Regions from separate parts of the Photobacterium sp. GB-50 genome, predicted to be linked through region 2. Evidence: predicted binding sites of a transcription regulator. Region 2 holds the regulator's gene; the other holds the start of a gene.
The links. The regulator MetJ, encoded in region 2, represses methionine synthesis genes. The targets are predictions, from matches to a motif close to TTAGACNTNTANANGTCTAA.
Positions count from the first base shown of each region.

Region 1: the regulator MetJ is predicted to act here: its motif matches at 1,814-1,833, upstream of metN (methionine ABC transporter ATP-binding protein MetN).

Region 1 is NZ_PYNX01000015.1:77,086-80,509, forward strand. Features, by position in the region: gene C9J41_RS16350 (methionine ABC transporter permease) at 1-643, opposite strand, end outside; gene metN (methionine ABC transporter ATP-binding protein MetN) at 633-1,667, opposite strand; gene gmhB (D-glycero-beta-D-manno-heptose 1,7-bisphosphate 7-phosphatase) at 1,929-2,483, shown strand; gene C9J41_RS16365 (hypothetical protein) at 2,699-2,947, shown strand; gene C9J41_RS16370 (lipopolysaccharide assembly protein LapB) at 3,014-3,424, opposite strand, start outside.
Region 2 is NZ_PYNX01000009.1:53,751-57,174, forward strand. Features, by position in the region: gene C9J41_RS12895 (bifunctional aspartate kinase/homoserine dehydrogenase II) at 1-337, opposite strand, end outside; gene C9J41_RS12900 (O-succinylhomoserine (thiol)-lyase) at 337-1,503, opposite strand; gene metJ (met regulon transcriptional regulator MetJ) at 1,807-2,124, shown strand; gene C9J41_RS12910 (malic enzyme-like NAD(P)-binding protein) at 2,203-3,424, opposite strand, start outside.

The sequences.
Region 1 (3,424 bases), on a different contig from region 2:
GAATAATTTGGACCAGTACTATTAGAACGACGACTGTGATAGCCATGACGGTGCCATCGAAACGTTGGTAGCCATAACGAATACCGACATCACCTAAACCGCCACCGCCAACCGTACCCGCCATCGCGGAATAACTGACTAAGGTAACAAGGGTGATCGTTACCGCATTGATGATGCCTGGTAATGCTTCTGGTAATAGCACTTTCTTAATGATCTGTAGTGGTGTTGCTCCCATAGATTGTGCTGCTTCCACAAGGCCTGATGGAATTTCTAACAATGCCCCTTCAACTAAACGAGCAATAAAAGGAATTGCTCCTACAGCAAGAGGAACTATCGCCGCAGCAGTACCAATTGAGCTACCTACGACAAATCGGGTAAATGGAATGATCGCAACCAGCAGAATAATAAAAGGAATAGAGCGGCCAATATTAACGATAATGCCAAGGATGTTATTAACAACGGTATTTTCTAATAAGCCATTTTTCTTCGTTAAGTGAAGGGTGACACCCAAAGGAATACCAATAACAAAACCAATTAGCCCTGATACAAACACCATGGTTAGTGTTTGTCCTAATGCTTCAATCAGTAAATCAATCAGGCGGGTATTTTGTTGCCACCACAGGGTTAAATCATTAAGCGACATAGCCAAGCACCTCAACATTTACTTTATTTTGACGTAGAAAATTGACCGCATTCTCAACAGAGTCTTGATCACCAAAAAACTCTGCTAACATCAGTCCAAATTTTACTCCTCCCGCATAATCCATATCCGAGCTGAGAATACTGATATCTAAACCAAACTTACGTGTTACTTGGCTGATCAGTGGCGCATCAACAGAAGCACCGGTGAACTCTAAACGAATAAGAGGGTATGAGTTTTCAACTTGTGCTGGCGTCATACGAGCTTGGTAATCAGCTGGAATCGACAAATCCAATGTTGAACGAATAAAGTCTTTGGCTAATTCGGTGTTGGGGTGTGAGAAAATATCACCGACTGATCCCTGTTCAACTAATTTACCGTCACCAATAATTGCGACCTCACTACAGATACGCTTCACGACATCCATTTCATGGGTAATAAGCAAAATAGTTAGGTTTAGCTTTCGGTTAATTTCTTGCAGTAGCTCCAGAATCGAATGCGTGGTGGCAGGATCTAATGCACTGGTGGCTTCATCACAGAGTAACACTTTGGGATCAGAGGCTAACGCACGAGCAATCGCGACACGTTGCTTTTGTCCACCACTTAAATTTGCTGGGTAGCTTTGGTGTTTATCTTCAAGACCGACTAAAGCCAGTAACTCTGTCACTTTTGTTTTTATTATCGCTTTATTGGTATTGGCTAATTCAAGAGGCAAAGCAACATTATCAAAAACTGTGCGAGATGAAAGGAGATTAAAATGTTGGAAAATCATGCCTATTTTACGACGAGCCAAAGTGAGTTTTTGGTTCGATAGAGTAGTAAGATCGATACCATCGACAATCACTTGACCATTAGAAGGGCGCTCTAACAAATTAACACAACGAATGAGGGTACTTTTCCCTGCACCGGATGAGCCAATAACCCCAAAGATAGTACCTTGCTTAATTGTAAGGTTTATATCGCTTAATGCGTTTATAGCCTTATCGCCTTGATAGAAGACTTTATTGAGTTGCTTTATTTCTATCATTGAACGTCCTGCTCCTAGATAAAACTATTGTATGATCTTGAAAAACTATTGTATAAATTTATGGTTATTTGTTTTATTAGGGTTAAATAAGTAATCAACCTGAAATTATGATGCTATGTTCTATTATAAAAGCTGTCAATAGCTATTTTTACATCTAGACGTCCAAACGGCTATGTTGTGAGCGTTAATCAATAACGAGTACTCTTCATTATTAACTCGTGCCATAATCTAAAAAATTTATGATTTAAGAGGGCTATCCTTTTGGCCAAACCTGCAGTCTTTATTGACCGTGATGGCGTGATTAATGTTGATCACGGCTATGTCCATACCGTTGATGATTTCGAATACATTGACGGGGTATTTGAAGCATGTAAAAAATTCAAAGAAATGGGTTATCTACTCGTATTGGTGACTAACCAATCAGGTATCGCTCGCGGTATGTTTAGTGAAGATGAATTTACTTCATTAACAGAGTGGATGGACTGGAATTTTGTTGATAATGGCGTTGAGTTTGATGGTATTTACTACTGCCCGCACCATGCAACAAAAGGGCAGGGTGATTACTTGCAAGATTGTGATTGCCGTAAACCCAAACCAGGTATGTTTATTTCAGCTCGCGATTTCTTGAAAATCGATATGTCGCAATCTGTGATGATTGGTGATAAAGCGGATGACATGAAAGCAGCCACAGCTGCTGATGTTGCTTTAAAAGTGCTCGTACGTACAGGTAAGCCGATCACGGATGAAGGTGAAGCGTTAGCAAACGTGGTGTTAGACAGTATTGCTGATGTACCAGAGTGGTTAGCTATTCAATAGAAATGAGTGCTTATATAAAGGTCGTTATTAAACGGCCTTTTTTGTCTCTATAACTGGTCGTTTTAACGAAAAGTTAACGATTTAGCTTAGTGAGTTAGACTAACTGAGCCCGTTTTTTGTCAAAAACATTAGAAATAATAACATTTTTAAGATTGGTACAATTTCTGCAGATTACAGAATGAATTGATTAATAATGCTCTTAGGGGGATTTATTCATGATGTGGCGTGTACTTATTAATGCTATAAAAACGGCTGTAATTTCAATAAGTGTTGTGAGCTCGTTTAGTACTAATGCGAATGAACCAGATGAAAGTGGTGATTGGTATCTCTCTCAATTTCATCAAATTGCAGATCAGCAAGTAAATGTCGTTGCTGTCATTGAGCAAGAAAATGCTAAGACGTTGAAACAAACATTATCAGACACACAAAATGCGGTGCTTAACGAGATAAAAAAGGGGAAGTAATAAATACTTCCCCAAACAGTGTGACTGACTCACACAAGATCACGACAGTGAAAGGTGATGGTACCTTTAGCTTTGGTCTTCTAAAAATGCAATCCATGGCTCAGCACTGCTTTTCATCGAAGATGACTGCGCAGCTGTTTTCATCGCCTTTAAAGCATTTTGATGCTGATCTAATTCAAAGTAAGCCATGCCCCTAAGGTAAGCGAGTTCAGCCTTTTCATCGCGTTTAGCGTTGGATGAACTGTTAGCAAAAGCAGTTGCTTGCTTAAATTGCTTATCCTGTATCATTAATTTAACGATACGGATTTGTTGTTTACCTGAAGGTGCAATTTTAAAAGCTTGCTTATAGGTACTGATGGCTTCATCTAGCTCTTTTGCCTGATGATAAAAACTGGCTTGCTTCTCAATATTTGCATGAGTACGAGCAATGTTATTATTTGCCATTTCTTGCGCCATTATCTTCGCTGCTCTGTGGGG
Region 2 (3,424 bases):
GGCTAATAGGGCTTTCACCATAACGAGCAATGGTTGATAAATCATCATGTAGTAATTCAATCAAACGTTCTGCTGTCGGCGAATAAAGCAAAGACTCAATTAATTGTTGCTGATAACTGCGGACAGATAACAAGGTTTCATGGGCTTGACGACCATCTTTTTCTAATTGCGCTAACCATAATATAAGTTGGTTTGTTGTCTTTCCCGCGGCTGACACAACAATTAAATCTTCATTGTTTGAATACTCCGCCAGAATATCCGCTACTCGGCGATAGCACTCAGGATCAGCTAAGCTACTACCGCCAAATTTATGTAATTGGCGTAATGCTTTTGTCATTAGTGAGCCTCCGCCGCGAGTTTAAAGGCTTGATCAAGATCTTCTATTAAATCACTAGGGTCTTCAAGACCAACCGAAAGACGTAATAATGAGGTGGTGATCCCCGCTTCTGCCTGTGCTTCATCAGACATTGCACGGTGAGTCATACTTGATGGATGCGCAATTAAGCTCTCAGTACCACCTAATGATTCTGCCAGTGAAAACAGCTTTAACTCTTTCACAAACACTTCTAGTTGGGCTTGATCACCCGCAAACTCAAAACTCATCATAGAGCCAAAACCTTTTTGCTGACGTTTGGCAATCTCATGACCAGGATGGGATGGAAGGCTTGGATGATAAATAGTACCCACCATCGCTTGTTGCTGAAGGTAACTTAATACCGCGGTACCATTCTCTTCATGCATTCTCATACGCGGTGATAATGTACGTAGACCTCGCAGAGTTAGGTAAGCATCAAATGGTGCGCCAGTTGCACCAATGCAATTCGCCCACCAAGCAATATTTTCTGCCATTTCGGCATCTTTTGAAATCAGTACCCCACCAACCACATCCGAGTGACCATTGAGGTACTTGGTTGTTGAGTGAACAACAAAGTCGGCACCTAATTCAATTGGTTGTTGTAATAGTGGCGATAAGAAAGTGTTATCTACAGCAACAAGACAACCCACGGCTTTTGCTTGCTGACACAGCGCCGCAATATCAATCACACGCACTAATGGGTTAGACGGCGTTTCAACCCAGATTAGTTTAGGTTTTTTCGCTAAAGCCGCTGTAAGTGCTTCTTGATCCGATTGGTCAACAAACTCAACCTTAAAGTCACCTTTATTGGCGCGAGTATTAAATAATCGGTGAGTACCGCCATAACAATCATGCGGCGCAACAATCAAATCATCAGGGCCTAATAATGCCGTAACTAATAAATTCATCGCAGCCGTACCACAACTGGTAACAACACCACCTGCACCGCCTTCCATCTCACTAAGCGCGTCAGCTAACGTATTTCTAGTTGGGTTACCTGAACGAGAATAATCATATTGCGGTACTTCGCCAAAAGCTGGAAAGCTATAGGTCGACGTTAAATAAATAGGAGGAACAACAGCATTATATTGAGAGTCAACATCAATACCGGTTCTTACTGCAATTGTCGCCAGTCGCTTATCACTCATACAAACATTCCTTGTCGGGGCAGGATTTAACCCAAGATAATAAATTTATAACAACTTTAACCACTACAAAACAAGACGTCAACACATCTGGACGTCTATATGTCTTTGCTTATGGCAGTAAATCCCGCTAAAATTCAGCCATAACAAAATAATGGTAACAACCTTACTGTAATTTTTCTGTTCAATACGGGACAAAACCGCGATGTTCACGTAATATCGCCGCCCTACAATCCCCGTTGCTAACAGAAAATGTTGATTCCTGTTACCACCATTATTAACCCAATATCGCTGAGAAGGTAAAACATGGCAAAGTGGAATGGCGAATATATTAGCCCTTACGCGGAACACGGTAAGAAAAACGAACAAGTAAAAAAAATTACTGTTTCGATTCCATTAAAGGTGCTTAAGATTCTGACTGATGAACGTACTCGTCGTCAGGTGAATAACCTTCGCCACGCAACAAATAGTGAATTACTTTGTGAAGCCTTTCTGCATGCCTACACAGGTCAACCGCTTCCCACTGATGATGACATTCGTAAAGATCGCCCAGACGATCTACCTGCAGAAGCAAAAGCATTAATGGACGCAATGGGCATTAGCTACGAAGACATTAATGAATAATTATTGCAGTACTATGTCTACAAAAAAACCAGCCTAACAGCTGGTTTTTATTTTTTTGTCATCAATAGAATAGCGCGATTACACTTCCATATATCCCATTGGCATCTCAATACGCGCGACACCTGAATCAATGGCTGCTTGTGCAACTGCTTTTGCGACACGCGGTAATAAACGTGGATCCATCGGTTTTGGAATAATATATTCTCGGCCAAATTCAAGCTGTGATACACCCGCAGCCTCAAGCACACTTTGTGGTACTGGCTCTTTCGCTAACTCTCTAATTGCATGAACGGCTGCTAATTTCATTTCATCATTAATTTGACTTGCACGCACATCCAATGCACCGCGGAAAATAAACGGGAAACATAGAACGTTATTTACTTGGTTAGGATAATCAGATCGTCCCGTTCCCATAATTAAATCATCTCTAACTTGATGAGCTAATTCAGGCTTTATTTCAGGATCAGGGTTAGAGCAAGCAAATACAATAGGGTTTTCAGCCATTAGTGCTAGCGCTTCAGGTGGTAATAAATCAGGGCCTGATACACCAACGAAAATATCGGCTCCCGCAATCACATCTTCTAATGTGCGCTTATCGGTATTGTTAGCAAATAGCTGCTTATATTCATTTATATCATCACGGCGAGTATGAATAACGCCTTTACGATCGAGCATGTAAATTTTTTCACGTTGCGCGCCACATTTGATCAAGAGCTCCATACACGCAACAGCAGCAGCTCCCGCTCCCAAACAAACAATCACCGCTTCACTAATTTCTTTACCTTGTAGCTCTAAGGCATTGATCATACCTGCAGCTGTGACAATCGCCGTACCATGCTGATCATCGTGAAACACCGGAACATTACAACGCTCAATTAAGCGCTGTTCGATCTCAAAACAATCTGGCGCTTTAATATCTTCTAAATTAATACCACCAAAAGTATCGGCAATATTTGCGACAGTATCAACGAACTCATCAATAGTGCGATGTTTGACTTCAATATCAATCGAATCAATACCTGCAAAGCGCTTAAAAAGTAATGATTTCCCTTCCATAACAGGCTTAGAAGCTAACGGGCCTAAATTACCAAGACCTAAAATAGCGGTGCCATTGGTGATCACCGCAACTATATTCCCTTTTGCGGTATATTTGTAAACGTTATCAGGATCTTGAGCGATTTCCCTTACGGGCTCAGCAACACCTGGGCTATACGCTAAAGCAAGATCTTCAACCGTATTTGCTGGCTTTGTCAGTGCAACGGCTATTTTTCCAGGAGTAGGAAGGGAATGGTAATCTAGA